Regions from separate parts of the Virgibacillus salidurans genome, predicted to be linked through region 2. Evidence: riboswitches for the same ligand, from Rfam matches in the RefSeq annotation. Region 2 holds a riboswitch; the other holds the start of a gene.
The links. A riboswitch is a leader RNA that binds a small molecule or an ion and turns the genes downstream of it on or off. The one in region 2 is predicted to bind lysine.
Positions count from the first base shown of each region.

Region 1: linked by a shared signal. The riboswitch ahead of KFZ58_RS17840 (amidohydrolase) and the one ahead of KFZ58_RS12330 (Na+/H+ antiporter NhaC family protein) in region 2 are both predicted to bind lysine.

Region 1 is NZ_CP074373.1:3,575,266-3,591,770, reverse strand. It holds gene KFZ58_RS17875 (DUF4349 domain-containing protein) at 1-682, shown strand, start outside; gene KFZ58_RS17870 (DUF1801 domain-containing protein) at 708-1,130, shown strand; gene KFZ58_RS17865 (TetR/AcrR family transcriptional regulator) at 1,317-1,886, opposite strand; gene KFZ58_RS17860 (SDR family oxidoreductase) at 2,411-3,268, shown strand; gene KFZ58_RS17855 (hypothetical protein) at 3,535-3,717, shown strand; gene KFZ58_RS17850 (N-acetylmuramoyl-L-alanine amidase family protein) at 3,767-4,882, opposite strand; gene KFZ58_RS17845 (alanine/glycine:cation symporter family protein) at 5,308-6,777, opposite strand; gene KFZ58_RS17840 (amidohydrolase) at 6,793-8,403, opposite strand; lysine riboswitch at 8,615-8,786, opposite strand; gene KFZ58_RS17830 (hypothetical protein) at 8,960-9,139, shown strand; gene KFZ58_RS17825 (ABC transporter permease) at 9,533-10,780, opposite strand; gene KFZ58_RS17820 (ABC transporter ATP-binding protein) at 10,773-11,705, opposite strand; gene KFZ58_RS19245 (hypothetical protein) at 12,046-12,177, opposite strand; gene KFZ58_RS17815 (MerR family transcriptional regulator) at 12,251-12,808, opposite strand; gene KFZ58_RS17810 (ATP-binding cassette domain-containing protein) at 12,919-13,797, opposite strand; gene KFZ58_RS17805 (GntR family transcriptional regulator) at 13,803-14,195, opposite strand; gene KFZ58_RS17800 (hypothetical protein) at 14,226-14,948, opposite strand; gene KFZ58_RS17795 (DoxX family protein) at 15,225-15,743, shown strand; gene KFZ58_RS17790 (PH domain-containing protein) at 15,796-16,170, opposite strand.
Region 2 is NZ_CP074373.1:2,385,142-2,401,646, forward strand. It holds gene KFZ58_RS12285 (phosphatidylglycerophosphatase A family protein) at 1-439, shown strand, start outside; gene nucF (5' nucleotidase NucF) at 470-1,240, opposite strand; gene KFZ58_RS12295 (DUF86 domain-containing protein) at 1,255-1,698, opposite strand; gene KFZ58_RS12300 (hypothetical protein) at 1,960-2,235, shown strand; gene KFZ58_RS12305 (YutD family protein) at 2,265-2,540, opposite strand; gene KFZ58_RS12310 (YhcN/YlaJ family sporulation lipoprotein) at 2,674-3,228, shown strand; gene KFZ58_RS12315 (M23 family metallopeptidase) at 3,269-4,237, shown strand; gene KFZ58_RS12320 (methionine/alanine import family NSS transporter small subunit) at 4,277-4,375, opposite strand; gene KFZ58_RS12325 (sodium-dependent transporter) at 4,372-5,910, opposite strand; gene KFZ58_RS12330 (Na+/H+ antiporter NhaC family protein) at 6,111-7,670, opposite strand; lysine riboswitch at 7,807-7,988, opposite strand; gene yunB (sporulation protein YunB) at 8,034-8,795, opposite strand; gene KFZ58_RS12340 (YunC family protein) at 8,910-9,221, opposite strand; gene KFZ58_RS12345 (bifunctional metallophosphatase/5'-nucleotidase) at 9,282-10,685, opposite strand; gene KFZ58_RS12350 (sulfite exporter TauE/SafE family protein) at 10,698-11,519, opposite strand; gene dapF (diaminopimelate epimerase) at 11,657-12,541, opposite strand; gene KFZ58_RS12360 (LL-diaminopimelate aminotransferase) at 12,555-13,793, opposite strand; gene KFZ58_RS12365 (helix-turn-helix domain-containing protein) at 13,941-14,732, opposite strand; gene sufB (Fe-S cluster assembly protein SufB) at 15,293-16,505, opposite strand, start outside.

The DNA.
Region 1 (16,505 bases), 1.2 Mb from region 2:
AAAAGTAATTTACACGGCCAATCTGCGTGTTGAGGTAAGCGATTATCAACAAACTGTAAATGATATTCAGACCCAAGTTTCAGATCGTGGAGGATATATTGTGAATTCCTCCATGCAAGAGGGTACAGATGAAGAATCAACGAGTGGGCAAGTAACCGCACGAATCCCTCAAGACCAGTTTCAAGCATTTATTCAGGTCGTAGAGGAAGGTAGCAGCAAGGTCCTGGAAAGTTCGGTTTCCGGGCAGGACGTGACAGAGGAGTATGTTGATTTGGAGGCGCGCCTGGAATCGCAACAAGTCGTGGAAGAGCGGCTACTAGCGTTTATGGAAGAAGCAGAAGCAACAGAGAACCTGTTAGCTATTTCAAATGATTTGGCAAACGTCCAGGGAGAGATTGAAGAAATCACAGGTCGGATGAATTATTTGGAAAATAGAACGGATCTTGCAACTGTTACAATCAATATTGAAGAAAATAATGTCTCGATATCCGGTGACGATTTAAACACCTGGGAGCAGATGAAAGATCAATTTATGAAAAGCATTAACGTAATTATGTCCGTCTTTTCGGGGATTTTTGTTTTTGTGGTTGGAAGCTTACCTGTGCTTATCGTATTTGGAATCATTGGTCTGGCTGGGTTTCTGATTTACAGAAAAATAGCGAAGGGCAAGCAGGGAGATTGATTTTTAGGAAATGAGAGGGATAGCGATGTATGAACTAAAAACGAAAGAAAACGATCTCAGTGTTATGGCATTTATTGAAACAGTTGAGCGTCCTAAAAAACGTGAAGATGCGTATCGATTAGTAGATATTTTTACAGAGGCGACAGGCTATAAAGCTAAAATGTGGGGGCCGAGCATCATTGGATTTGGTTCCTATCATTATAAATATGCATCTGGCCACGAAGGCGATGCACCATTGGTCGGCTTTTCACCACGAAAGGCAAAAATCAGCCTGTACTTTGCAACAGGGGACGAGCAACGAGAAGAATTATTAAAAGACTTTGGTAAACATACGACAGGTAAGGCATGTGTGTATATCAATAAGGTAGCAGATATTGATGTGGATGTGTTAAAGGCGTTGATACAGCAATCGGTTGCGTTTTTGCGGGAAATGTATCCGGGTGAGTAGCTTGTAAATGGCTGGTGTCGCGTGACAATAGGAATGTTCCTCAATTGAACCATTTTGCGGAAGATCGTCCTTAAGATATTAAATAGTTATGGTAAAATAAATGGAGATTGTGAAAAAGCACTCTTAAGAGTCTGTTATAAAAAACAGGCTCTTTTATACTTAGATAAATTTAGTAATAAACCTATATTATTTTACATCTTCTTTATCCATATTTTTAATGAAAGGCATTAATTGCTTAATGTAATCTTCTGGTTTTTCCGTTTGATTTTGCATCCAATGCATCGCGGCTCCATACAGCGCCCAGCTTAGCATCACTGCGAATGCCTTTACTTCAGTTTTGTTTTGATTAGGCCATTGGATCCCGGCCCACTCTGAGAAAAAGTCTTGAAGTTCCATTTTAAATATCGCTTCTATCTGGGGTGTAAATGCCTCATAACTTCGCGAACATTGATTACTAAGTGATGTGTGGGCCTGAATAATGGATAAAAAGATTGATTTCATGCTTTCTTCGTGAATGACCCCATGTGTACTTACTTCTTGAATCACTTCCCTCATCATACTTTCACTTAACACTTTTTCCAGTAGATCGTATTTGTCATAGAAATGATTATAAAAAGTTGCACGATTTACCGTTGCTACAGATGTTATATCTTTAATGGATATGTCATTAAAGTCTTTTTTCATTGCTAACTCGATAAATCCATCCATTATAAGCTTACGTGTACGGATAGTTCGTGGATCCAGTTGTTTTGCCATTTAATTTCCTCCTATTTTTTAGACGTTTTTATCAATCTGTCGTTTAAGCGATAGAAGTGCAATATTGTCTATTGCTTCAAATTTTCCAGCTTGTTATATTAATTATACAACAAGTGTTGGATAATCGATAGGTGTTGAAGTAAAGAACTTGAAAATAAGGCGGGTACACTTCTACTTGCCATTAGTGGTATAGGAGGAGTTCTTACACATATTCGAGTAAAGGATGCCTTTAAGGATACAGCTATGATTCTATTCCTGGCAATTCTATCGTTTGTTGTATTTTTTCTTTATCTATCGTAAACGGCAAAGATGCTAAGTAAAGAGAAGTTTATTCTAGGAGGCATGTAGGGGGGTTAATGAGAAATGCTTGCAGTTAGCAGCCCAGATCAGCTAATGGAAAAGATTTTTATCAATAGGCGTGCTAGTTTTGGGGTGATTTAACATGGGGATAACCTATTTCTAAGATGGCGAAGGCTATAGAACTTTAGAAAAATGAAACATAATAACAAATTGGAGGTAAATAAATGATGAAAATTGGTGTAAGTGGTGCAAGCGGACAATTGGGTGGAGCGGTAGTTAACTATTTATTGGAGCGGTCCAATGAGCATCGTATTGTAGCCATTTCGCGCTCTCCAGAGAAAATAAAACGTGAAGGTGTAGAAGCTAGATTCGGGGATTATAATCAACCGTCATCACTTTCTAAAGGCTACAGTGGCTTGGACAGGCTGTTGTTGATACCTTCCACCGACATGGAGATCGGTCGTCGTGCACAGCAGAATATTACAGCTATTGACAAAGCCGTAGCTGCTGGTGTGTCTCACATTGTCCTTATGTCATCTGCTGGGGCGCGAAATGTGGAGAAAACGAACATCGCAGCTGAATACTTTGCCGGCGAACAACATTTGATGAAAAGAGCTAACCAATGGAGTATACTACGCATGAGTTACTATGCAGAGTCTATTATAGACGAAGCAAAGATGTCCCTAGCACAAGGTGCACTTACTGGTATCACTGAAAACAAAGTAAGTTTTGTTTCTCGTGACGATCTAGCTGCAGCAGCCGCCGGTCTACTTGTCGGTGAAGGTCATGATGGCGCAATTTATACGGGAACTGGACCAGAAAGCCTAACTGGTGCCGAGAGAGCAGAGGAAATAGCTAAAGCAAGTGGTAAATCATTGAAGTACGTAACACTGCCTGCCGAGACACTCGGGGAGCAGCTTCAGCAGGCAGAACTTCCAGAAGGGGTCGTTTCTGCTGTTGTGAGTATCCAACAGAACTTTTCAAATGGTGACTTCGATATCGTTACGGGAGATATCGAGAAATTGTCTGGTCGTCCAGCACAAAACTTTGAATCGATCCTGTCTACCATCACATTCGAGTAATTTACTCTTGTGATATAAATGTATGGATAACTCAGGAAAGCTGTCACATCATTGTTGGCAAGACATAACTTATTAGTCTATGACATTTCAATAACTTTACGCCCTTTTTTGAACGAGTTGCTGAGTAGACTGCATTTCCACTCGAAGCAATGCGGATTTGTTTCAATCAAATGGAGCATCTTTATTGTCGCTGATATCTGGAAAGCGAATTATGGTAGTAGATCATGTTATACTGACGTTATATGCCTTAAAGGGAGGTAAATTACGTGAACACCAAAGATGAAGTAATTAAAATGATTAAAGACCTACCGGATAATGTGACCATGGAAGAAATCATGCATGAATTATATGTTCGGATTAATATGGAAAGAGGTGCTCAGGATTTAAGCAAAGGGAAAGCAGCCTCTCCCAAAACACCAAAGATGAGATCCGGGAAATGGCTGCATTAGAAAAGGGAAATCTGCCCCTCAGCAAAGTGAGGGCGGATTTCCCTTCCAATTATTCATTAAAATAATTCTTCAATCCATTCGTAATAGCTTGTGCTACGTTGTTTTGATAATCTGCTGTTTGTACTGTTGCAAGATCACTCTGATTTGTAATAAATCCTAGCTCCGTTATGACGGATGGAGCATTATTATTGCGTAGCACACGGTAATCCCCCTGTAAGACTCCTCTATCTTGCAAATTTACTTTTGAGGCGAGGGAAGCTTGAATTTCCTCTGCTAAATGACGGTCCGTTCCATTGGAATGAAAGTAAGTGGTTACTCCATTTACCGATAGAATCGGGAAAGCGTCATAATGCAAACTAATGAACGCATCTGCATTGTTTCCGTGGCTAATCTGCGTCCGCTCATCAAGCGGAATAAAATAATCACCCGTTCTCGTTACAGTTACATTTGCACCGGCATCAAGCAAATGAGTCTCCACTTTGTCGGTTGTGGATATAGCCAAGTCTTTTTCATATATACCATTAAGCCCGATAGCACCAGGATCTTTTCCGCCATGACCTGGGTCAAGGACAATCGTATATCCTTCCAGTGATCCGGAAGAATTTTCATTTTCGGCAGCAGTGTCATTTGATTCACTGCTAGTTGGCGCCGCCACCGTCTCCTCGGATGAAGTCGTTGAATCCGTTAACCATGCAGCAATCCATCCTGTAGATCCATTGGCTAAAGAAACTTTATGCCAATCCCCAGCTGTGTCTAGGGTATTGTATGTATCTCCATATGCTGCTCTTCCAATGATCGTATGGTTCGTGCTCGGACCTGTACGAATATGAACATTATTTGCCGTGACTGTAATTTTCTCGGATGCGTTTTCTGAAGCTACTGTATCTACTGAAGAGACTATTGGGAATAAATGGTGTTTCGCGACCCAGGCCTCCTCACCCGCGTAATAGGTTTGCACCCAGCCATGTTGCTCCTGAAAAGCAACAATGGTGTCGCCTTTACTTAACATGCCAATGATTTCTGCGCCTGCAGCTGGTGCGTTTCGAACGTTCACCGTATTACTTACCTCATACGTATCTCCATTTTCTGCCTGACTTGTTGGGATAAATAGAAATAAAAATAGCAAGAAAGCCATTCCAACTGTAAAATACCGAATAAACTTCATGTGAACCTCCTTTGTATGATATGAAAATGAATACTATTAAACTAATAATATTACTTAATTATATCCTAATCAAGAAGAAGGCAAACCATATTTTGACAAAAATAATTCGGATGGACTAGAAGCGATAGGTAGAATAGCACTTTTTGACGTTTTGTGGCAGGGATATTGGTGGGGGATGTGGGATAGGTAATAGAGGGAAGGTTATGTTAATTTCTAATCGCGGGACAAACCGCTCTGTGCGCGGAACGAAAGACCTCGACCGCGAAATGAGTCGCTCTGTTCGCTGGACAAACGAATGTGAGCACTGGACGAAGCGCTCTAACCGCGGACAAAGGTCCGCAACCGCTGGACAAATCACCCTGACGCGGAACAAACGAAAAAAAGCAACAGCCCAGAATCGTCCACCAGGCCGTTACTCCCATCATTCACATCAATTTCCTTTCCGCATCCTGCTTCTCTTTATCCTCATAAAACAACACAAAATCAGGATCCACCTGCCCAACTCCAAGATACCTCGCTTTATAATCATTGAGCAGCTCAAAGAATTTTTTACTCAAAATCAAAATCACGACCACGTTGATAAATGTCGGTATCGCAGAGGTGATATCCGCGAAATACCAGACGGTTTGCCCCGGGATTCCAAAGCTGGCGGCATAAACGACCATCAGCATGCCGGGTATAGGATAAAACCATTTGAAAAAGGTGAGCAGTCCATTTTTTAATTTTTCCCTTCTATTTTTAAGCAAATGCCGAAGCAGGATCTCATAATAGAGAAACCAGCCGCTGAGGGTGGTTAAACCAAATAAGAAAATGCACAGGGTGATAATGATTCTTCCTGTCTCACCGATTCCAACTTCAAATGCGGATAGCGTCAAATCAGCGCCGGACAAGCCGGAAGACCATACGTCAGTGATAATGATTGTAAATGAAGTAATCGTACATACAATAATCGTGTCTACAAACACTTCAAATGCGCCCCAGACTCCTTGTTTTACTGGATGATCAACTTTCGCTGTGGAATGGACCATCGCGGAGGTTCCCCAACCAGCTTCATTACTGTACACCGACCTGGCCATCCCCATTTGAATCACTTGCGCAACCGCGGCTCCCGTAAAACCACCAACGGCAGCGGTGCCTCCAAAGGCGCTCGTGAATATGAGGGAAAAAACCTCACCGATCTGGCCGAAGTTGCTGATAATGATGTACAATCCGCAAAGAATATAAAATACAACCATAAACGGAACCAGTTTGGATGCTACTTTGCCAATATGTTTGATGCCACCGTAAATAATAAAATAAAGAACGGTAATAAACAGAATGGAAGCAGGGATCATACCAATATCAAAGGTAGAACTGATCGCCTCAGATATGGTGTAGTTTTGCATGGTGATAAAGAATGTTGAAAAGATACCCATGCCGAAAATAAATGCAGGAATCATCCAGAATTTAAAATTTCGCTCTTCACCAAGTCCTTTTTCCATATAATACGTAGGGCCGCCGTATGGATCGCCGTTTTCATCTGTGTTCCGGTAGTAAACAGATAAGGTTACTTCTACCGTCTTTATAATCATGCCGAGCAATGCGCACAGCCACATCCAGAATACCGCACCAGGTCCACCAACAGCAATTGCCGTTGCGACACCACCAATGTTTGCCACACCAACAGATCCTCCTATTGCGGTACTTACTGCTTCAAACGATGATAAGATTCCCTTCCCTGAACCGGCTTCCTTCTTTTTAAACAGACTTCCAAATGTCTTTTTCAAAATATGCGGCAAGTAGATGAACTGAAAAAATTTACTTCTAAATGTAAAGAATAATCCCACAAAAACAATGGTGAGGATCAGCGGCAATCCCCATAAAAAGGCAGATACATTTTCTAATAAAGCTTCCATAAATAGTACTCCTTTCTAGGACGTTGTATTTTTCTGGTATTTGACGTCTCCGCCGATGATTGTCATTTCAATGTCTGTATTTAACAATTCATCCGCGTCTGCAAACGTGAACGGATCTTTGGAATACACGGTCATATCCGCTAATTTCCCTCTTGAAATCGTTCCTTTTACGGTTTCTTCATTGGTTGGATATGCGCCCATTTCCGTGAATAGGCGGAAGGCTTCATGCATTGTTAATTTTTCTTTTGGATTCCAGCCATCATGGTTTTCTCCAGGTGCTTTCCTTGTTACTGCGGCATGAATGCCAAGCAATGGATCAACAGGCTCTACAGGCGCATCTGAACCACCCGCGCAAATAACACCAGCAGATTGCAGTGTTTTCCATGCATAAGCTAGTTCGATTCGTTTTTTGCCAAGTCGATCCTTTACCCATGGAAAGTCCGCGGCCAGAAAACGTGGCTGGATATCGGCAATCCGACTAGGTCGCGCCAGTCGCTTTATTAGGTCTTCTCGCAATACTTGTGTATGAATAAGTCTGTCACGGTAGCTAGCGGCCGGAAACTGATCCAAAATATCCAATACATTTTCGAGCGCTTGATCGCCGATTGTATGCACAGCAACAGGCATGGACAGCTCACGGGATCGTTTAACAATATCGAAAATTGCCTCCTGGCTATACATTGCTTCTCCATAGTTTTCCGGGTCATCCTCGTAAGATTCTGATAAAAGAGCAGTCCTTCTTCCAAATGCGCCATCAGCAAATAATTTTACCGCGCCGATTTGCAACGTATGATTTCCGTATCCCACGTACATGCCCATATCTCTTAAATCATCGAGAAAATCATGATTGATTAATAGATTTGCGCGTAGTCCGAGCTCTTCCTGATTCAGTAATTCATCATACATTCGATACGTTTGCTCGAGTCCGCCTAAATAGAGAGGGTCGTTTGAGTGTACACTTGTTAATCCCTTTTCCAGTGCAAATTGAATTGCCTGTCTCATCGCACCTTTTAGCTCCTCATAGGATTTTGCGGGGATATGCTGTTTGAACAGCTCTGAGGCCGATTCAAGTACGAGCCCAGTTGGTTTTTTCGTGTTTTCATCTAAAACAATCGCCCCACCCTCAGGGAGGCTCATATCCGGATGATAGTTAATCACCTCTAAAGCCTTCGTATTAACTACAGATGCATGTCCGCAGATTCTGGATAAAAATAACGGATTATGCGGCGCGGCCTGGTTCAGCTCATGAATGGCAGGTATGGGCGACCCATCGCTAAAAAGATTTTCATCCCAGCCGCTTCCTACAAGCCATTCTCCGGGCTTTAGCTTCGTTGTCCTCGTCACGATTTGATCCAGCATTTCCTGTTTGGAAGCCATACCTGTCAGATCTAAATTCAAAAATTTACTAGCAATTTGTGAAAGGTGAAGATGGCTGTCAATCAAACCAGGTGTAACGGCTTTGCCTTCCAGATTGATGACTTCGCTACCATTTTCCTTCCAATGGAGCAACATGTCTTCCGTTGTCCCCATATCGATAAACCGACCATTATCAACCACTACTGCTTGAACGTTCGCTTTAATAGAATCAAATGTATAAAAATTTCCATTGGTGTAGATTTTTTTCATGATGGCTCTCTCCTCCGTTATCGGCTGAATAGATAAATTGTAGAAATGTATGAAGCAGTGCTGAGAAGCTGGTGGTGAAACTGTTTGGGTGTTCACGGAGAGAGCTTGAGTGGTGATTGCTATTTTAATAGGTACAAACCCTTTTAAAATACAAAAAAACAACGATAGAAAATAACCTATCCTTGTTTGACAATAGACGTTATCCTCCATCTCGATCAGCAGTTCTCCATGCACGACGCATGACAGTATGTCCCTTCTTTAAAGACATCCCAGCAATAATAAGGTTGACATTTATTATGCTTCGGCGAATAATCCTTTCATCAATCATCATCGATGTCATACTCCAATTGACTACTTTTACCATCCGCGCCTCTACCTCATCGATCTGATAAGGTATGTTATGAAATTACATAATATACTAACAGATTATCGAGAGCTGATCAAGGGGATTTTAGATTGATGGACTTGTATCATAATACAAGCGTGTCAAATACATAATCAGATATTTCGTTGCTGAATAGTTTAATAAAAGGGAACAACATTTGGGGGTGTCATAATGTCGTCCACGCAAAGAACTGGAGCAAACAATCCTAAAGATACAACGGCAGGAGAAGCCTTATCCTTGGAGGAACTGAATTTTATCGTTTCCATTTTATTTCTCATCGGTTCAGGCATTTCTGTTTATATAGCTTATAAAAATTTTAGCAATTCAACTTCTGTAGAACCATTGGAATAAGGAGTTAAGGCTGGCTTTTCGCCTTCTTGTTTGTCGCCAAGCCGAACATATCCATAGTCGTATCCGGACCGATACTGAAATTGCAATAGCTACTGCATTCGTTTGTTTGGAAAGTCTCAATAGAAAGGGAAAATAGTAACCATTCTTCATGATTAGGTCTTATTTCTGGAATGCTAATAAAGCTTCTAAGTTAGATCCTATTGAAGCCTTACGATATGAGTGAATGGATTAATTTCTTGTTGGGATAATCACGGGATCACAAAGATAGACCCCCCTTGAGTTAAACAGCCAAGTGGAGGTCTATTCTATATTTGCATTCATCCCCTTGAAGGGTAACGGGTTGTTGCTTACACTCATTATGCCACTTAATAGATCATATTACAGATATAAACACTAAGCTCGGATCCACTTCCAAATCTCACCCGGCGTCGCATTCTTCCCATACATAAGAATACCTGTCTTAAATATTTTTCCTGCCAGTTTCATGAAGACCCAGACACTCACAACTAAAATAGCGATGGCGATAAGGATTTCCATCCAAGGCCATTCTTCCAGCAGCGAGAGGCGGAGCAGTAACACGCCTGGAGAGGTAAATGGAATATAGGTACCGAGTTGTGCTACGAAGCCGCTTGGATCACTTATTACTGGTCCGATAAAAATAGCTGGCAAAAATGGCAGCATCATAACCATGCCCTGGAAGTTCCCTGCTGTTGACACATCTGACATCGTTGCGCCAATTCCAACGAAAATAGAAGCGAACAACAGATAGCCTAGAATAGCGATAGCAATCAACAAGAGAAGTTCTGGTACGAATAGATATTCCAGAATCGGTACATCTATTTGCCATACAAGTACCGGTAAAATAAATACCGTCAAGACGACGACCTGAATAAGCCCTAATACAAAATAGCCGACAATTTTACCCTGCATCAATTCTCCAGGTGTTAAGGATGATAGAATGATTTCAGCAATTTTGTCTTTCTTTTCCTGGGAGGCACTTTGGAATATCGCCATCCCTGTCAAAACAATCGAAAGCATGATCGCCATGGCAAAGGCACCAGGAACGATTCGCTCCATCAGATTATCCGCTGCCATCCCGGTGTCGGTACTTTCTCCGGATTCACTAGCTTCCATGTCACCTGCTGTTGTTTCTTCAAAAACAACACCACTTGAGACGACCGCCATTTCTTCATCGCTCAAACCCAACTCTTCCAATTTCATGGCTTGAATTGGCGCTGCTAATGCTTGCACTTGATTGGTAAAAAATTGATCCATTTCATTACTTGTATAGACTGGTACCACGCCATTTTCCAAGGAACTCTCATCTACAAATACGTAGGCAGTGTTTTCCTCATCCTCCAGCGCAGCATTTACATCAGACTCTTCCACATCGGTTTGCTGCAACTCCCAGTCGAAACCGGATTGTTCTGCGGTTTGTTCCATTTGTTCATACACACCGAGTTGATCATTTACAAAAACGGTTGTGGATGCCGCTTCTTCCTCATCCGATCCACCGAAAATAGATGGCATCATGAAGAAAAACAGAAAGATAGCAGGTGTCAAAAATAATCCGATAAGATAGGATTTGTTTTTCATATTGCGTTTAATTTCCCATTTAGCAACCTTCGTTGTGTTATGCATGTAATTCACCAGCTTCCTCTACTAAATTTCTGTCTGTTGCGATATCGATAAATATTTCATGTAGGGAAATACGATCGATAGCTAATTCCTGAATGACAATGTGATCCGGCAAATTCTTCAACCAAATGGATGGCTGCACATCATTGGATAAATAAAGAACCGACGTTTCCTCACTTTGCTTCACGCGCTGTACTTGTGGTATGCGTTCGAGTTCCCCGAGGTCATTTTTTCCGCGTATGGTACATTTGAAATTCGCATATTGTGTCTTTACATCATCCATCGTTCCATGGATCACTTTTTGACCTTGATGCATCATGAACAACCTGTCAGCCATTTCCTCAACTAGGTTCATTTGATGGGATGAGAGGAGAATTGCTGTACCTTTGCTTGCAAGATTACGAATCTCTTGCTTGAACAATTCCTGGCTGACCGGGTCAAGTCCGGAAAAAGGTTCATCCAAGATCAATAGCTCTGGCTCATGAATAACGGATGCTATAAATTGAACTTTTTGCCCCATCCCTTTGGAAAGTTCTTCTACTGAAACTTTTTCTTTTCCTTCCAGATCAAATTTTTTCAAATAGGCAAGTGCCCGCTCTTTCGCTTTATCAAGCGGATAGTCCTTGAGTTCCGCCAAATAAAGCAGGATATCCATGACTTTTACGTTTTTGTACAGACCGCGCTCCTCCGGCAAATAGCCGATTTTATGACGCGGAATTTCCTGTGCCGCATTGTTTTGAAAAGTAATCGTCCCCTCGTCCGGGTACATGATCCCCATGATATTGCGAATGGTCGTTGATTTCCCGGCACCATTCGGTCCCAGGATTGCCATAATTTCTCCTTTACGTACATCAAAGGAGATTCTTGAGATAACCTGTTTGTCTTTAAAAGATTTTCCTAACTTTTCAACAGATAGCATTGTTTCCATATGTTTTCCCCTTTCTAATTTGATCGTACGATATCGTTTCTTGGCAGTTAAGAAAGTATAACTACTTTCTTACCGCATAAGTGCAAGCTATGAGCTTTTGCCGTAAAGGATTGCACTTCAAAGTATAAGGGATTCTAATAAAGCAAAGAACACTTTCTAATAACCCCTTTAACAAAGCCAACTTTTCTAATTACAAATTCTCCATCGAAGTGTGTGGGTTTGAAATAAAGACTAACTGTTTATATTGCCCCTTTGGATGTAATTTTTCTAAAGGGGTTTCCTATGGTAAAAGTAATATAGATCAGTAGAAATAATCATGCCTCCCATCTGTCTTCAAACACTACTCTTCCATCTCTTGCTCAATGGCTCTCATCACTTCTTCTATATATGTTTCTTCCTCTGGTGTCCAGAAGCTTGGAAAATTGAAATCATCCATCTTACCTGATTCGACTGTGTGTTCAATTTTATTCATGTAATTGAGCAATTCTTCTTCTGGCATGGATTTTGAGAGAAGTTTGAGCATGCGAAAGACTACTTGTTTCGCTTCAGGAGCATGTGCTGGCACGTTGTTCTTTTATTAGCTTTTTTACGTCTGCTAAGATCAACATCCAATCTTTATCAAGCTCTTGTCGCTGTTCTTTCGTAAGATCAAAGTACTGCTGAGCGAATTCTTCAGAGAAATACTCCTTCATCCATTCCTTTTGATCCTCTTCACATTCAATACTTTGGAGCAAGGAACTTAAGTGCCGCCATGTCATCGAATGTCCTTCCTTAAGCAATCCCTGCACATAATCGATTGAATCAATTGCCCGGTTCAACTCATCTCTTTTCTCCATTAACAGCTTCTTTTGTAGGGGCAGTGAAGATTCCAAATGGTCCATTGATGCACCTTTTTCTTCAAGAAAGTTCTTAATTTCCTGAAGTGAATAACCGATGAATTTTAACGATTGAATTTGTTGCAGCGTGGCTAGTTCCGAAAGTCCGTAAAGACGATGACCACTCGTGTTGCGTTCACTCGGATAGAGCAATTCAATTTCCTCATAAAAGCGCAGTGTTCTCGTTGAGATACCAGTTTTCATTCCGAATTCACTAATTGTATACATTTTGTCAGCTCCTTATATATAGAGCATAAGGCATAACGTAACGGTAAGCGCAAGCACAAAAAATCAAGAAGCACAGCAACGGTTCTCAAGTTTCCTCAAGATATCTAATTTTAAGATGCAAAAGAACCATCCCCGTGCTTCCTCTGTAGCAACAACGTAATAATTTCTTCCAAATCCAGCGCAGTCCGGTTTGCCCACTCCAAATTATTTTCCAGGAAATAATTCTCCGTTGCCTCAGGTTGATTCGAAAGGATTTGCTGATTTTCCCGGGAAACTTCACCTGGTATGTGTGCTTTTGGAAGCGAACTGACAACCCAATAGCGTTTAAAGCTTTCTGTTAATGCCTCCTTTTCAAAGATTCCTATCATCTCTCCGCTTTTTATTACGGATAAGTAGTCTACAAGTTTCATCATATCTGCTGATTGATGGCTTGCCATAATAATGGCGTGCTCCCCCTGATCCATCCAATCCACTAATATGTCCATCAGATGCTTTTTAGAAGGGATATCCATGAAAGATGTTGGTTCATCCAGCAGTAATATCGGTGTATTCCTTGAAATAGTTAAAGCCAGGTTCAACTTTTGCTGGACTCCCTGTGATAATTTCCCGAATCGCTTATTTAACGGGATATCGAAAAGCTTTACCATTTTATCGAATAACGCATCGTCCCAGTTAGGGTACAATGGCGAAATTAGATCTCTCAACGTTTTTCCGTTATAGGCATCCCAGCCAATCACAGTTTGCGGCTGGTAGGACACTTTAGACTTCCAGCTTTCATCATGCCCATAGACAAAGGCATCAAAGACTTCGATGTTTCCCTTATCAGGCGTTGCGAGATTCATGATTAGCTTCAGCAATGTACTTTTTCCGGAGCCGTTGTTACCGACTAAGGCAGTGATCGTCCCGGGTTCAAGGCTTAAATCAATCGGACCAAGATGGAATTCATCTATCTTTTTCTCTAAATCTTTGATCTGTACAAATGGTTGCATCGCTCTTACTCTCCTTTCTTTTGTCGAATCAACACTTCATGAAAAATTTCTTCAATCTGCTCGATGGTATAATCATAATTAATTGCTGTTTCAACTGCCTTTTCAATGGTTTCATAGACAGAGGATATCTTTACTTGTTGTTTAAGAGAATCCTCTATTTCCGCAACAAAGGTACCTTTTCCTTGTGTCGTTCGTATAAATCCCTGGTATTCCAAGTTTTGATAGGCGCGACGAATGGTAATCACACTAATTTCCAAATCCCTGGAAAGCACACGAATGGAAGGTAGTGATGTACCTGCAGGAAGATGGGCACCAGCGATCAATGCTTTAAGCTGTTTTTCGATCTGGTGATAGATTGGTTCTCGTGAATCCTTAGAAAGACGAATTGGCAGCTCCACGGTACACACCCCTTTCTGTGAAATGGCTCATTAGAGATAATCTATTTTATCTATTTGCTTTTTCATATAACGCTGCCAATAATGAACTCCAAGGAATGCAAATAATATCGAAATGATGGATGATAAGAGCGGCCAATCTTGGGCTGCAATAATTGTTAAATAAACAGGACCATTGCCGAAAAGCAAATGAATAAACGTAATAAATAACAATCCGCCTATGATTAGAATGATACCGTGAAATGTCATGATTTTCGTATTCACTATATCTCCTGCGTCACTTGCGGGCATGACGAAACCAGCATAAATTCCGATCGCGAGCCAAATGATAGCAAAGGCAATGTGTGACATAGGTGATATCATCGTTTGGAATTGCGGGTTTACAATATATAGCGCGATAAGCATTAAAAGGTTATATGGAATGGAATAGGCAGCGTAAACGATGAATCTGCTTTTGATTAATACATTTTTTGAAACAGGTAATTGTGCTAACATGATTAATGCTGGTGATGCCCAAATTTCTCCACTGATCTTCTGGTATTGAAATTCTTTGATTCTCAACCAGGCTGGAAACAGGGCAAACAGAGTAATGAAAAGTAAATCAAACCCAGCAAAATCATTTTCTAAATAAGTGCTAAATGACGGTAAGAAAAATACTGCAATAACAGCAAAGAATAGAAAAGTCCATATAAAGGCCCTTATGGAAGCCTTCCATTCAAATGTAGCCAGCCAATAAGCTTGTTTCCAGTCTTGCATGGTGTGCCCTCCTTTTCAACTGTATTACTGTGTATGTGTATATAAACAGTATAAAATACTTTCGCTGTAAGTCAAGGGTATTTTTATTTTTTTTAAGCATAGCTGCCTTTACCCGGTTGTTCACCATTTTGCCACAACTTTATTAACAAATTGTGAAATACTGAACAAAGTTATTTTCATGAAGTTATGATCATGCTATGATGTAATTGTAATAAAGAAACACATTCATAATTTATTGTGAAATACTGAACATAAAAATAAAAGGAGATGGAAATGATGATTATGGATTTCATTCGCAATAATAAAGTAGTAGCTGGAATATTAGCTTTCTTACGGATTTATATTGGGTATCAATGGGTGACAGGTGGATATGGGAAAATTGTTGGTGGAGAATTTGATGCTAGTGGTTTTATCCAAGGTGCCATTGCCAACTCAACCGGTGAGGGAGCAACGGTTCAAGCATGGTGGGGGACATTCCTGGAAGCAGTAGCACTGCCGAACGCGGAACTTTTTTCAATCATAGTAATGTGGGGCGAATTGTTGGTAGGTATTGCACTTATTCTGGGTCTTTTCACTAATTTTGCAGCACTAATGGGTATCACAATGAATTTCGCATTCCTGTTCAGCGGAACCGTAAGCACAAACGCGCAAATGGTTGCCATCACCGTATTTCTAATGATTGCGGGTTATAATGCAGGTAGATATGGCTTAGACAGATGGGTACTTCCTTTCTTGAAAAACCGTATGACAAACCAAACGGAAGAACAAGAAAACCAAGAAACTGTTGCAGCATAATTAGTAATAAAAGGGCTGACCTTGATCTTGGGAGGTTCAGCCCTTTTTGTATTCAGCAAACATATTCTGCCAATACGCTCTGTACTTTGTAAATGCTTAACTGCTTGTTGAATGTTTTTCCAATAGGCTCGGCACTCCCTGAAACCCATAATTTCAGTTCAGCCTCCATATCAAATGTACCTGCAGTTTCAATCGAAAAATGGGTGATATTCTGGTATGGTATCGAATGGTATTCTACCTTTTTCCCGGTAACTCCTTGTTTATCGACTAGAATTAGACGCTTGTTTGTAAAAACCATCAGATCGCGTATCAGCTTATACGCGTGTTCTACTTTTTCTGTAGTGCTGAGTAATTCTGTGAGCTCCTTTTCAGCTTCCTGAGCATCCATTTCAGATGCATTCCCCATCACGCCATCGAATAGTCCCATGGAACGTCCTCCTTAAAATTGTTACTTATTCTATTGTAAATCTTTTGTGGTGAAGTTGGAAGTATGGGGATAGTTATTTTGCTTCTTTCTTTAGAAAGCGGGAGAACCAGCCCCCCTGCTTTGTATATCGGATTCAGTTCGGGAAGTTGTATAAAAAAGTTGTATTCTTTAACATAATCGCATATAATTAAAATAAGAAGATAATAATAAAAACGAGTCGTAAGCAGCAACTTACGACTCTAAACAGTTACCGCAAAGTGCGGCGACTTGAGGATGAAAAGTAATTACCCCAGATTTGAGTCTACAGGGTAATTACTTTTGTTTTTGGCCGTCCA
Region 2 (16,505 bases):
AGATGATATTGCGGAGCTTGTATATTACTTACAGTCAAAATATCATGACAACTTAAGCATGGATGTGTGCAGGTACAACGTTGATCGTGTATTAACGAAAAGAGAAGTTCAAAATGCCATCTTAACAGGTATACAGTTGGATGAATTAGCCGAGAAGAAAATGCTGGAACAGCCGTTGCAGAAAACAATTGACGCAGACGAAGGTTTATATGGAATTGATGAAGTGATCGCCCTTTCCATTGTGAATGTGTATGGATCTATTGGTTTTACCAATTACGGATATATTGACAAACAAAAACCAGGAATTTTAAAGAAGTTAAATGATAAATCGACAGGCGAAGTTCACACATTTCTAGACGATATTGTGGGAGCTATCGCAGCATCTGCCTCAAGCAGATTAGCACATAGCAATGTTGATGATGCGAATATAGATGATTAGAAACAGGTAGGAAGAGCAGATTTGCTCTTCCTATATTTTTTCAATCCATTCCGTTAGACGCTGCACATGATAGGAAGGCTTTCTTTCCAAGTTGGCAAGTTCCTCGTAAGGTGTTACACCGGTAAAGACCATTAGTGTATCGATGCCAGCATGAATCCCTGCAAGAATATCTGTATTATAATTATCTCCCACCATTAATGTGTCACGCTTTGGCAGGTTTAATATCTGCAATGCCTGTTCCATAATGATCGCTTCCGGTTTTCCAATAAAAATCGGCGTGATCCCTGTACTCACTGTGATCACGGATGTAAGTGCACCATTTCCTGGTAGAAGTCCGGCGCTAGTTGGAATAGCAACATCGCTGTTTGTAGAAATAAATGTGGCACCATTGCGAATAGCTAAGCAGGCCTTCGCAAATTTTTCATACGTTACATGACGGTCAATTCCAACGACAACGAAATCACAATCCTCGTCGGTAATCGTAAGACCTTGTTCTTCCAGAGCCTGATGAATCCCTTCTTCCCCAATGACATAACAGCGAGCATCCGCTTTTTTCTGTTTAATATAAGTCGCCGTTGCCAGACTTGTCGTAACCACATTTTCAGGAGCCGACTTAATTCCCATCGCGTTCAGCTTATCGGAAACATCACCTTGAGTTTTCGATGAATTATTTGTTAAAAATAAATAGGGAATGTCATGATTATTCAAAGCATTTACAAAATCAGCAGCCCCGTCAATCGGATCAATCCCCCGATACATCGTACCATCCAAATCAATTAAATAACCTTTATATCGCTTCAACTTTTACCCTCATTTCACAACGACTCATTTGAAAATGCGTTCGCAACTCCCAGTTCGTTATCTAAGTATTTTCTTATATGTGTGCTGAAATTCGCAAAAATATCCTTGTTTCCAATAACCGTTTCTTTTAACTTGTCGTGATCGATTGACGCATAATCATTTACAATCATTTTGCGTAAACGAATCATTTCTTTATATGTCTTCTCTTCATTCTGAGGCAATACTTTCTCATCAATTAAAATATCAATAATATCTTCATATCCACCTGGATCACGCATAATAAACCCATCTATCATCATATTTCCCGCGTCTAATGTAGATTCAATTAAGACATGAACCATTCTTTCCAGGCTCAATTTTTCAAGGAAAGATTCATACTTATACCTGTCCAATTCCTGTATGATTTCATCCATATATAAAACCGTTTGTTCAATTTTACTCCGATCAACAAAATACATTGGTAACCCTCCGATTGTCATACTACCCCTTTATCATACCATATTGTGTATGAATAATAGAAGAAAACGTGGTACAGTAAATGTCAGCGATTTTAAAGGAAGTGTTTCAAATAATTATTAAATGGATGACCGTTTTCGAGGAATGCTCTCCCGGTTTGGATGCTGGATCTCCCGATTCTCTCCCCATGTTAAATAGTAAAAATTGTTCATCATATATTCTCACTTTAGGTGAAAAATAAGCACAGAAAGGAATGATCCCATATGAAAAAAAAGGAGAAAAAGAATTACTCCGATTTTTCCAATGTAGATAGTAGAAGAAACACGTTAATTCCGGAAGAATATCCGGAGGGACCGTTTGGATCGACTATTCATAAGGATGAAAAAGTAGAAGGGAAGTCAACACCATGGAGAGAGGGTCAAAAACGTGATAGTGCTTTTGTATACCCTGACAGGGATTTGCATGATGATCTTCCTAGACAGACCCCAGGTGCGCATCCTCTCCACGATGAGCCAGGCAATCCGAAAGAAAAGGAGTAGTAGTTCACAACCGGAACTACTACCCCTTTCTATTTATCCACCTTTTTTAAAACAAAATAGGCACAGCCGAAATTACAGTATTCATACAGATAATCGTCTAATGCAGCTATTTTTATATCCGGTGGTGCTTTCTTATTATGATCATTGTAAAAGCCCTTAAGCCTCAATTGTTCGTAACCCCAATCGCCTACAATATAGTCATATTTGGACAAGATTTCTGAATAACGTTCTGTAAAAGCCTCTTCTTCAAATCCATCTTTATTATTCTCGATAATTTCGTAATTTTTTCCATGTAATTCAATCAAAGCTACTCACCTCGCTTAAGCTGTCTATAGTTTATCATAATTCATGCACACAGACTAGAAATAATTTCATGCATGAATTGGCGTATCTGTACAGACACTATAAAGGAAAATTGTAACCTGAAGGAGGGAAATAATGTATTCGAAATTTTTTATATCAGTTGTTTTCATTGTGCTATTTGCACTAGCTGGCTGCGGGGATACGAATAACGCCGGAGATGATCCAAATGAGGCTGAACCTTTAAATCCAACCAGAGAACAACAACCACCTGTAAATGAAGAATTAGACGAAAAGATAGGCTACGTTCGATATACAAAGGATCAAGTTGATAATGACCGAGAGAGAAATCGTAATATCACATTAGATCGTAATGAAATGGCTAATACGATTACACGCGTTATTTTACGAAATGACGGATTTGAGGAAGTTGCAACACTTGTTACAGATGAGGAAGTACTCATTGCTTATGAAAAAGATGAAGATATAGATGAAAACAACGCAGCTGACATTGCAAAGAAAACAGCAATGTCCATCATGCCGGGATTTTTTGAAGTATATGTTTCAGACAATGAGGTATTAATTGAGGACATAGAAAGCCTGTCTAATTCAACTACTGAAAATCGTAATTATGATAATACAATCGACCGGATTATCGAAGAAATGGAAAAATCTCCACAAGGAAACGATTAAATCAAAGAAACGTACGTCACCGGTCAGGGGGTGAAACTAAATGTTCAACAGAAAAATGCTTATCTGTTTAATTATCATGATGACTATGTTCACGTACTCCGGGGCTGCTTTCGCCGAGGAGAAAGATGAGGATATTTATGATAAACGAATGGCTCTTTTCAAAAAAACGGAAGCCTTAACTCAAATACCTTGGTATTACTTGGCTGCAATTGATAATTATGAACGGAACATACAGGAGGATCCCGATGACGAACAAGCCATTTCCATTGATATTCCACCTGAGGTCTGGTTTGGTATTGGAAATAGTTCAATGATTAAAGATGAACGGATAATTGAATTTTTTAGTGGAAAAGGAAAAGATGGAAATGGCGATCATAAGGCAGACCCAGATAACGCGGAAGATGTGTTGTACACGATGGCCAATATCTTGCTTGAATACGGACAGACGGAAGATGATATAAAGATTGCCCTGTGGAACCATTACAAAAGGGATCTCACCGTACAAACCATCATGAATACGTCCAAAGTATTTAAAAAGTTTCAGGATATTAACTTAACAGACCGGAGTTTTCCTGTTGATACCCAATATAATTACAGCTACAACAACACATGGGGGGATAGGCGTGGTTTTGGCGGCCTGCGGATTCATGAAGGAACAGATATATTTGCAGACTACGGAACACCGGTAAAGTCCACTACCTATGGTGTTGTGGAAATGATGGGATGGAATTTGTATGGCGGCTGGCGAATTGGCATACGTGATATCTTTAACATCTACCATTATTATGGGCATATGAGCGGATATAATGACGACTTAGAAGTAGGCCAGGTAGTACAGCCCGGCGATGAACTTGGTGGTGTAGGATCCACTGGTTATGGGCCACCTGGAACTTCCGGAAAATTCCCGCCACATCTGCATTATGGCATGTACCAAGATAACGGGGAACGTGAATGGTCATTTGACCCTTATCCTTTTCTACAAAGATGGGAACGAATGGAAAACGAATGAGAAAAAGAGCCTCTACCCACATGGTAGAAGCTCTTTTGCTTATTTTGACTTTTTCACAGCATAGGTAATACTTGCTGCTAACCCACCCCAAATGATTACCATACCAAGGATCATAACAAAAATTGCTCCACCGGTCATTTTATTTTTTCCTCCCTTGATTCAGATTCTTCATTCGACTGCTTTGTTGACTTCCATTTCGTAAATGACATTGCTATACCTACAATTAGTGCAGCCGCGGCTACAGCCCAACCACTGTACATAATAAAGGCATCAGGATAACCTTCATAGTTTCCGGTTGGTGTATCAAACTGCTGGAATAAATTTCGTGTAAACAATTGATACATCATAAAACCTAAGACAATTGGTGTAATAACGGTTAAGCTGATCGTCCACCAAGAGCCGAGACGAATATCTGAAAATTCATTGGCATGTGATTGAAGTCCCTTCAGTTCACGCAAGAACCATGCAATCATTATCACTTCAACTAATCCGAGTAGTGCCACACCGAATTGGTTAATGAAGTAGTCTACAGCATCCAGGAAGTTTAATCCCCCCTGTGTAGCATACAAAAACGAAATAAGCGCTGCCAATCCACCGCCAAATAATACCGCTTTTCCTCTAGAAATTTTGAATTTGTCAGCTAAGCCTGCAACATATGTCTCTGTAATTGATATTAACGAAGATAATCCCGCCAGGACCAATGAAGCAAAGAACAGAAATCCAAACAACTCATTCATAGCCGGGAACTCATTTATAATCTGCGGGAAGACTACAAACGCTAATCCCACACCACCAGCAACCACTTCATCTACAGGTACATTAGCCTGCATTGCCATAAAACCTAGAACACCGAACACACCAATACCTGCTAGCAACTCAAAGCTCGAGTTTCCAAATCCAACGATAAAAGCGTTATTGGTGATGTCGGATTTTTTCGGCAAATAACTGGAATAGGTGATCATAATGGCAAATGCAATGGATAAACTAAAGAAAATCTGTCCATATGCCGCTACCCAAACGTCTGGTGACAATATACTACTGAAATCAGGTGAAAAGAATGCATTCAACCCTTGCATTGCACCAGGTAATGTTACCGCCCGAATAACGATAATCAAAAAAACAATGACTAATGCAGGAATAAATATTCGATTCGCCATTTCGATCCCTTTTTTAACACCTGCAAACAAAACACCTAATACAACAATCCAAACAATAATTAATGGAATAAGCACACCAGGAACAAAACTTCCTATCTGACCAGCATCAACTAGATTTAAATGTTCATTAAATAAGAATCCTTCTGTATCTGACCCCCAACTTAAATTAAGCGAAAAGATGGAGTACGATATTGCCCAGGCAATAATAACAGAGTAATACGTAGAGATTACGAAAGCTACTGCAACGCCCCACCAGCCAACCCATTCCGTTTTTTTATTCATCCGTTTAAACGTTAATGGAGCTGATCCGCGGTACTTATGACCCAATGTAAATTCCATAATTAATATGGGAATACCTGCAGTTAATAAAGCGAATAAATAAGGAATAAAAAATGCTCCCCCACCATTTGCATAGGCTTCTGCAGGGAATCGCCAAATATTACCAAGACCGACAGCTGACCCGACAGCAGCTAAGATAAAACCAGCTCTTGTCCCCCATTGCGAACGTGTTTCCATGTAAAGACCTCCCTTTTTAAATTTTTCCCTTGTTATAACTTAGTGTATGTACAACTATAACAAGGAATGTTTAAATGTTTACTTTTTTCTGTTATTTATTATATAGGTACTTTATGACTATGTCAAAGCAATTTTAATATTATTCTTATTATTTTTACTTAAAAAGCATTCTTGCATCATGTAGATGCAAGAATGCTTTTTTACGCCTTATTTACTTTTGATTTATTTATAAAACCGATGACTATCCCGACACCAATAATAATTATCAAAGTAACAATTAGGGCCAGTACTACTTGATTTGTTAAACCGATAATCAAGTAACCAATGCTTGCTGCGGCTGCCGCTATAATGGCATATGGCAATTGTGTTACAACATGATCAATATGGTTGGACCCTGCCCCTGTTGACGAGAGGATCGTTGTATCGGAAATAGGTGTGCAGTGATCGCCGAATACTGAACCGGCGAGTACCGCAGCTAATGACGGAAGAAGCATATTAATATCTGTAATCGCCGTTACTTCAGCAGCGATTGGCAACATGATTCCGAATGTTCCCCAAGATGTGCCTGTGGCGACTGCCATGAGTCCCGCAATAATGAAGAATAGGAACGGCAGCATAGATGCACTTATTGAAGCATCGGTAACAACTTGCGCTAAAAACTCCCCTGTCTCCAGCGTACCAATGATAGAACCGATCATCCAGGCCAATACTAATATATAAATAGCTGGTATCATTGTTTTTATACCTTCAATAAATATTTTTAGTGCTTGTGCCCTTGGTTGCTTTTGTTGCAAATGGAATGCGTAAGACGTTAATACTGCTATTAATCCGCCAATGAATAAAGATAAATTAACATTCGTATTAGCAAACATCGTTAGTATCGTAACATCACCTTCGCTCGCATTTGCTCCTGTTATAAGCATGGAAGCGACAGTTGCTACAATAAGAACGCCAATCGGTACTAATAGGTGGTACACTTTTCCATCATTATGCGCATCTAACGCATCCCCTAAATCACCTGGTACACTATCCTGCTCGGGGTTAAGGAGCTCACCTTTTTCAACAGCCCTTTCCTCATGCCTGCGCATTGCGCCGATATCCATTTTATAATAAGCTACTAAAAACACAAGGAGGATGGCAGCTAATGCATACAGATTTAATGGAATCATTTGAATAAATGCTGTTATCGGTTGAATATCTGTAATCCCATTAACGGCAAACAAACCGCCAAGAATACCTATAATATACGCGCCCCAGCTCGAAATTGGTGAAAGTACGGTTACTGGAGCCGACGTTGAATCAATAAAATACGCAAGTTTTGCTCTGGAAATCTTATGACGATCTGTTAATGGACGAGCAATTTGACCAACAGCAAGACTGTTGAAATAATCATCTATAAAAATAATCAGGCCAAGAACAGGGGTTACAATCTGAGCACCGGTCCTTGTCTTCACATGCTTTACCATCCATTCACCAAATGCTCTACTCCCGCCGGATGCTTGCAGGAATGCTGTCATAATACCAAGTAATAACAGGAAACTGATAAGTAGAATATTTCCTGTGTTTAGTGCTCCATCCAAGACAAATATTTCATAAAATACCGTTCCTATTTCTTTTATTGTATCCCAGATCGCAAAATCATGAATAAATAATGCGCCAATCAGAATCCCGGCTCCTAGTGAAATCAACACTTTTCTCGTCAATAAAACAAGAATAAGCATAATGACAGCTGGAATAATTGATAAGATGGTTCCTTCCATTACGGTTACCTCCAATATTTTTTGTATGCATGGAGATAAAGTTAAACGGAGCATAATGCCTTTAAAAAAAGCCACAAAAAAAGACAATGATAGAAAATAACCTACCATTGTCCTGCAATATACGTTATCCTCCATTTCGATCGATAGTTCTCCATGCAAATTAGCTTAAAAGCATGACAGTACATCTCTTATTCAGGAGATATACCAGCAATAATAAGTTTGACACTTATTACACTTCGGCAAACAATCCTTTCATCAACAATCACAGGTGTCATTCTCCTGTTGACTACTCCTATTATTTGCACCTCTACCTCACCGATCTGAGGTTCATTATTAAACTTGTGATATTATTATACTAAACTTTTATTCATCCTGCAAGTCATCTCTTGGTATTGCAATCGATGGGTCATCACCATCTCCCCCATAAAATTCGGGAACATCTCCAAGAATTGTGCCTGAGTCAATATGAATTCTTGTACTCACCTCTGTAACCTCGGTTATAAAAGGGATGACAATCTGCACATCCGCTTCGACCATTAAATAAAGATTGACCAAAGCACCATTTATCCCGAATGGCTCTATTTCATGAATGACATCAGTTCTCACACTTCCTGCAAGTTCAAGATTAACAGGAACAGTCGGACCTAAATTGGCAAGGATTGTATTACCGGTTGCTTGCCCTATTGGAACATCTACTACAGTCGGATCCAGTTCGACATAGGTTGATTCGTCGTCTTCATCAAGTGGTTCCTCAAGGGGATTGTCAAAGGTAAGTGGCTCCCCTCTATTCATCCTGTAAAAAAACTCTTCCACCCGATCTGTCGATACCCGATTTATTTCATTTATAACGTTTGAATTCCAACCATATATCGTTACATTTCCTTCATTATCTGTGTTAATATCTGCAACCTCTTCAAAATCATAGTCCTCTGAAAATCGAACAGCGGAATTGATGGCACGTGTTGCAAATTCTTCTGTTTTTGTTTCTGCTATTTCCATTAACGTTGGTGTGATTCCTCTATTAATAAACCATATACTGAAGGATACAACGACAACAAACATAATCATTGTAATAACAAGTAAATTTTTACCTGGAGGTGGTGTCTTATTTTTAAGAAATCCCATCCGCTGTCTCAACATAAAAACCCCCTTAAAACAAACTTATGCTTGTTTTGAGAGGGTTAGAATTTAAAATTATTTTTAAACAAAAATGCCCCCAACTTGGGAGGCACCTGCAATTTAGGATATTTTAACCAGGGCATCCTTACCGATCATGCCTTCTTCCCAGCCATATGCTTCCTTTGAAGCATCCGTGATTTTTGCCAGTGGAGCGTTTAGTAATTCATCAATGGTACGTACACCTTCAGCTCGACCGGCGATCACCTCACGCTTTCTCAATTTCTCATTCTCGTTAAAGAAGTCCACATCCAAAGCCGCACACATAATGTAACCTACATCATTTGAAATCACTAATAAATTTGTCTTCGGCAATTCTACCTTAACTGCTGTAAAAATAATCCCCTCTACCTCTAACGGATTCACTGTAATCATGAAAATTAAATGCCTCCTTCGTGATGACACTATATGTGTATGCACAGGTGGGGCAAAGTGTCACGATTCATCGCCAAATTTATCCCGCAACGTATCTGCCAGCAAATCCCTCAAAAATTCTGGTAAAAAATAACGCTTCGTTTCCGATTTAGCTATCTCAGGAAGCAGTCGGCCAAATGTGAATGTATCCGCTGTTGCAACAGCATAAATACGATCAGATTCCAATGGATAACCTTGAAACGTAACATCTCGAACATATTCTTCTCCAGTCTCATGCATAGCAGTAACCACGTGTAATCCTGAAAATAACATACGTCCAAGAATCTCTCCACGGAAACCGAAGCCATTTAACTTCAATTCCATAAAATCCTTCGTAAAGCTTGAGCGAATCACCTCGAGTAACTCATCACCCGACAGCTCAACGACAACCGGATTTATTGGATGTGGACAAATACGATGAATGTCCTTATACGTTACATCACCAGCAGGAAGCTGATCTAATAAGAGGCCCGAATTTAACATAGCACAATCCGCCTTCGTCCAATCCTTTAGCGTATTGGTGAGTTCCTGCATAATCTTGGTATCCTTAAACCATCTTATCTCAATTGGAGAGGTAATGTGAACAACCTTTTCCGCTAAAATTTCATCCGCTCGTCCCTCAAGTTCAAATAGCTTTTGTTCTGCCTTCATGTCTTTTGCAAGATGGGTGATATCGGTCGTATATGCTTCCTTTTTAACAAGTTCTTGACGTTCGTGATCCCATGTTAAAATAACCTCACCAGCAAAGGCACAATGTTTCCCAGCAGCTGTAATCACCGTATTGTTGACATATTCTCCCGTACGCAGCAGATGATGGGTATGGCCACCAATGATCACATCAATATCTTCAAACCTGCGAGCAATCTCCTGGTCTTCGTTAAGTCCTAAATGGGACAGCAAAATAATTATATCTGTTGATTTTTTCAGCTGTTCCACATATTTTTCCAGTGTTTTATATGGAGGTTCTACATGCCAGTCAAGCAGTTCATAAAAGGCATTAAACGGAGCCGTTAAACCAATCACGCCTACTTTCACCCCGCCAACGGACTGAATTTTTACAGTTGGCTGAAGCCAGTCAGGTTCATCGTCATCCATACTGTGTAAATTAGCGCAAACGACCTGAAATTCGGCATCATCATATAAATGAAAAAGATCATCATGCGCTAATGTGATCCCTTCATTATTGCCAAGTGTCGCTAAATCATAGCCAACATCATTCATTACCGCAACATTCGCCTTCCCCATAAAGGCTTCCGCTATTGGGTGAACACGATCAACATGATCTCCAATATCGATTAACCAGCAGGATTCATTCGCGGCTTCCCTGCTGGCTTTTGCCTCTTTGAAAAAGCCAGCAACACGCGGCCACTGGTCAAAATTACTATGTAAATCATTTGTATAATAGAAATAAAGTTTCTCCTGCATATGTCATACTCCTTAAGCCAGACCTTGAAAAATCATGCGTAAACCAATAAAAATCAATAAAATACGAAATATCCACACAAGGGCTTGTCCTGTCAGTTTTTGATTTACAATCACACCGAGCTTAGCCCCAAGCCACGCACCAGGAATAAAAAAGAAAACATATTCCCATGCAATGTGCCCAAGCGCAATATGTGTACTCGCGCCTATGATACTTACAAATAGAATCATAAACATAGAAATCCCTGTAGCAATATGTATCGGAATTCCAAATAATAATATCATGGCAGGCACCATAATTGCCCCTCCACCAATACCAAACAATCCTGAAAGTGTACCCACAAATAACGATATGAAGAAAGCCAGCCAGATTGAGACACTGTAGATATGAGTCACGCCATTCACATAAAATTCACGCTTTACTCGTCCCTTACCATCCACAGATTGAGATCCCTTTGGCTTCAGTTTTACAAAAAATAGGAATGACATCACAATCATGACCAAACCGAAATATAATAGAAAGTTATCCGCATTAAAAAATTGATTTAACCAAGATCCCAACACACTACCTGGAATACTTCCTGATAAAAATAACAAACCGGTTTTATAATCCAACCGTCTTATTTTATGATAAGCAATTGTCGATGATAATGCTGTAAAAATCATTGTTACGAGGGAGATGCCTACAATAGTTTGTGGTGTCGCCCACGCAAAGGAATCCATAAAACTACTCAGAAACAACAAGCTGGGTATGAGGATAATCCCTCCACCGAGGCCCATTAAACTACCTAAAAAAGCAGTCATTACTCCGATTAAAACACATATGATAAAAACCAATGGTTAGCCCTTCTATCTTTCATATACTTCTCATCCTATATTAGCATTGATTTACGCTGATTCCCATTCAGAGACATTTTAACTTGTTTTCAAAACAAAAAAGCCCGCAGACCGCGAGCTCAATTTATTTTATGAAACTATCCAATCAAATCTTCTACATTAAGAAAACCACCCAACTCCCCATGACATATATACGAAGCTCTACCTCGCATCCAAACATGCCCATGTTCATCCCATTTTACAGTCAAATTACCGCCTGGAAGATGCACAAGTATGTCTTGATTTTGATCAACCAGATCGTTTAATGTAGCTGCTACGACAGAAGCACAAGCTCCTGTTCCGCAGGCCATTGTAATTCCTGAACCTCTTTCCCATACCCGGTAATCCATTTCTACCTGATTTTTTACATGAACGATCCCTACATTCACACGTTCCGGAAATAATCTGGAATGTTCAAGTCTTGGTCCAACCTCTTCTAGCGGTATTTCTTGGACATCATCAACAAACATAATTGCATGGGGATTTCCCATGGATAAACAGGTTAATTTATATGCTTCTTCGCCAAAGGTATAAGATTCATTAACAGCCGAAGCAAAGGCATCACCTCTCATTGGGATCATGCCTTTTAATAGTTTCGGTGCTCCCATATCCACAGTGATATATTCTACCGTTTTATTTTTACCAACATCCACATGAACACCTACGATTCCACCCAACGTTTCAATCGTAAAATCAGGTGTGGCCGCATACATGTGATCATAGAGAAACTTTGCCACACAGCGTAAGCCATTTCCGCAATTCTTCGCTTCCGAACCGTCTTCATTGAAAATCCGCATTTTAAAATCAGCCTTTTCCGACGTGCAAATAAGGATAATCCCATCAGAGCCAATTCCAAAATTAACATCGGAAATTTTTCTGGAAAGTTCGGGATAGTCCTCTTCTCGCAATGAATTTTCCGAATTATCCAATTGGTCAAATAAGATATAATTATTTCCTAAGCCATGCATTTTCGTAAACATCATATTTAATCCCCCCTTAAAAGATGAAAGTTACCGTGCTTAACCGTGATTTGATTTTATCTAAGATACGTTCTTCTTCCTCTATTCCATTTGCTTGAAAGGTTACCGAAAAGCGAATGAATGATCCTGCATCATCCCATGGGACAGTTGATAATAACAATTCCTTTATTAAGTATTGGCTAAATTCCTCTGCTGAATGGAATTCTGGTCCGCCCGCGACTGCTTTTGGAATCCGTGTATATAAGAAAAAGGATCCTTTTGGCTTTTCAACATGAAACCCTGATTCACGCAATACGTTTACTAAAAATGAATGGCGACGCGAATATTTAGCAGCCGTTTGCTCCGTGATTTCCGGATGTGCTAGAGCATAGGCTGCAGCTTTCTGAATTGGAATAAATTGACCCGAATCATAGTTATCTTTTACCGTACTAAATGCGGAAATAAGCTTAGCATTTCCTGCGACAAAACCAATTCTCCATCCAGTCATATTGAAGGATTTTGATAAGGAATGCAACTCGATTCCTACCTCTTTTGCCCCCGGGATAGATAAGAAACTAAGCGGCTTCTCATCAAACACAAGTGCAGCGTATGCCGCGTCATGGATAACAATCAATTTATGCCTTTTAGCAAATTGGACAACCTCTTCGAAAAATGCCTTTGTTGTCACTGCCCCAGTTGGATTATTAGGATAATTTAAGTAGAGTAATTTTGCCTTTTTCAATGCATCATCTGATAATGAATCTAGCTCTGGAAGAAAGCCGTTTTCCTCTATTAACGGTAAACAGACTACCTCTCCACCTAAATATTCTGTATGCGTACCGATAACCGGATAGTTTGGTGTCGGCATAATCGTAATATCACCAGGATTAATAAATGCTGTCGGAATCATGGACAAAGCTGATTTTAAACCTATCGCATGGTTTATTTCTGTCTCTGGCTGTAGTTCACCTACACCAAACACATCTTTCATATAAGTCACTGCAGCATGCTTAAATTCCTCGGTTCCATTGTCAGAATAAAAACGATTTTCCGGTTTACCTGTTTCCTCAGCCAACTTTCGTACGACCGCTTGGTCAGCCATTGCATCCGGTTCACCAACACCAAGATCAATTAATTCCATTCCCGGGTTTGTTTGTATTGCTTCTTTTTTTGCTCTTTTAATCTTTTCAAATTTATATACTTCCTCTTTTAATCCAAATTCAGCCCCACCTATGCGATCTGCAAAAAGCGCTTGAATATAATCTGTCATCACCATTTTGACGCCTCCAACCGTTTTGATTTCTTAGTTAGTAGCTTATCATTTTAAAATGATAATGAATTTAGATCCTTTAGCTAAATATTTGTACTTTTTGTAGGAAGTTTATAAATAAAAGAGGCTACCAAGAACGTGACTTGATAACCTCTAACGTATTTCAGAAGGATTATGGCCTGTGTATTTTTTAAATTGCCTACTGAAAAAGTGTAAATCATTGTATCCAAGTGCAGACGCAGTTTCTGTTACTGTCATTCCAGAAAAATAAAGTAAATGTTCTGCCCGTTTAATCCGGGAATGAACAATATAGGTCTTCACCGTTTGGCCAATAATTTGTTTGAACTTTTGAGAGAAATACCGTTCTGATAGATTTGCACGTGCTGCTAAACTTTCAATTGTATGTGGCCTCCCAGGATGTAGTTGAACATAATTAGCAACTTCCCTAATCGTTTCAAGCATATGATTTGTACCTTCTAATCGTTCCTTCTTTTCCATCTCTTCTCGAAGAAGCCGAATCAACAGCTGCTTTAAAATTAACTTTGCTTCGATTTCTGTACCATAAGCCTTTACTAAAAACAAACGAACATATTGTGTTAATAATGATTCAAAGCTAATCATGTCTTCGATAATCCTGTGCGAGGAGGGCATCTTCTTCAAACTAGCTGCCTCGTCAACATCAAAATGAATATAAGTTAATACGAGAGGGTTTTGAGGATTATGTGTTGCTGTAGTCTCGTCACCGGGTTTAAATAAAAAACAGTGACCTTTTTCTATTTGATATGTTTTCCCATTTAATACTAATTCACCCTCCCCACTCCACACATAAAATAAGTCAAAGTTTGGCATAGGCCTGTCCCTTTTTCTCCATCTCCAATTGGGTTCGCAATGGATCGTAGCGAATGAAGGCTTTAAAATAAAATTATCCGGATTTAGATAAAGCATTCAGGCCCCCCCTTTATATACTAGGCTGTATTCTAAAAGATTGTGGCTTTTAACACAAAAGATATAAAAGATGACATAAGTGCTTGTTGATTTCCGCTCCGGACAGTCGCTTTCCGCGGGCACGGCTTCAGCCTCCTCGCGGAAGACCGCCGCTGCGGGGTCTTCAGACTCGTGCGGGAGCTAAAGGCTGGTGAGACTCCGCAGTGCGCCAGCTCAAGGAGGCTCATCAGCCGCCCTAATGTGCGCGGAATGTATTTCCATAGCAAATCCCTGCTCTAAACCAACGTTTGCAAAAGAATTGTCACTACGTCGTCGTTCAGCCTGGACTCCCGGAATTTATAACGAGGTAGTTTACAATTGCCGATACAATAACTTCCTTGCCTCGTTATACAAGAATATGTGTAACGAGGATTTATATGTCTAAATCCCTTTATAATCACATCTCTTGTTATAAAACAGTGTTTTTTCGGAAATCCAGGTTTCACATCAAATGCGAACTTTTAAAATCAGCAATATAAAACCCCGTCACAAACATTGATGTGACGGGGATTATTATCTTCTTATCCAATAGAACCTTCCATCTCATGTTTAATCAGACGGTTCATTTCTACTGCATATTCCATTGGAAGCTCTTTTGTAAATGGCTCAATAAAGCCCATTACAATCATGTCAGTTGCTTCTTGTTCACTCAGTCCTCTACTCATCAGGTAGAATAACTGTTCTTCAGAGACTTTAGACACTTTTGCTTCGTGCTCCAATGAAATATTGTCATTATATATTTCATTATATGGAATCGTATCAGATGTTGATGAATTATCCATAATTAACGTGTCACACTCAATATTCGAGCGGGCGCCATCCGCTTTACGTCCGAAATGAACAATTCCACGATAGGATACTTTACCACCTTTTTTCGAGATGGACTTCGAAACAATGGAAGATGACGTATTTGGTGCCAAGTGATGCATTTTAGCTCCAGCATCCTGGTGCTGACCTTTACCAGCCAGTGCGATGGAAAGTGTCATACCGCGTGCGCCTTCTCCTCTTAGGAGAACAGATGGATATTTCATGGTAAGCTTGGATCCCATATTTCCATCGATCCATTCCATGGTGCCATTCGCATCAACTGTTGCGCGTTTAGTAACCAGGTTATACACGTTGTTAGCCCAGTTTTGGATTGTTGTATAACGGCAATAGGCATCTTTCTTAACGAAAATTTCAACAACGGCACTATGCAGGGAATTTGTTGTAAATACCGGTGCTGTACAGCCTTCCACATAATGTACAGATGCACCTTCATCTACAATGATTAATGTTCTTTCAAATTGGCCCATATTTTCCGAGTTAATCCGGAAATAAGCTTGCAGTGGTGAAGATGTGTGAACCCCTTTTGGTACATAGATGAAAGATCCACCAGACCACACTGCCGTGTTTAATGCAGAGAACTTGTTATCTGCTGCAGGGATTACTTTACCAAAATATTCTTTGACTAAATCTTCATTTTCTTTCAAAGCTGTGTCTGTATCTTTAAAAATAATTCCTTGTTCTTCTAAGTCTTTTTCCAAGCTGTGATATACAACCTCTGATTCATATTGTGCAGAAACACCAGCTAAATATTTCTGTTCCGCTTCCGGAATACCTAGTTTATCAAATGTTTCTTTAATTTCTGCAGGAACTTCATCCCATGTTCTTCCTTGTGATTCAGAAGGTTTCACGTAATAAACAATCTCATCGAAATCAAGTTCAGATAGATCGCCGCCCCATTGAGGCATT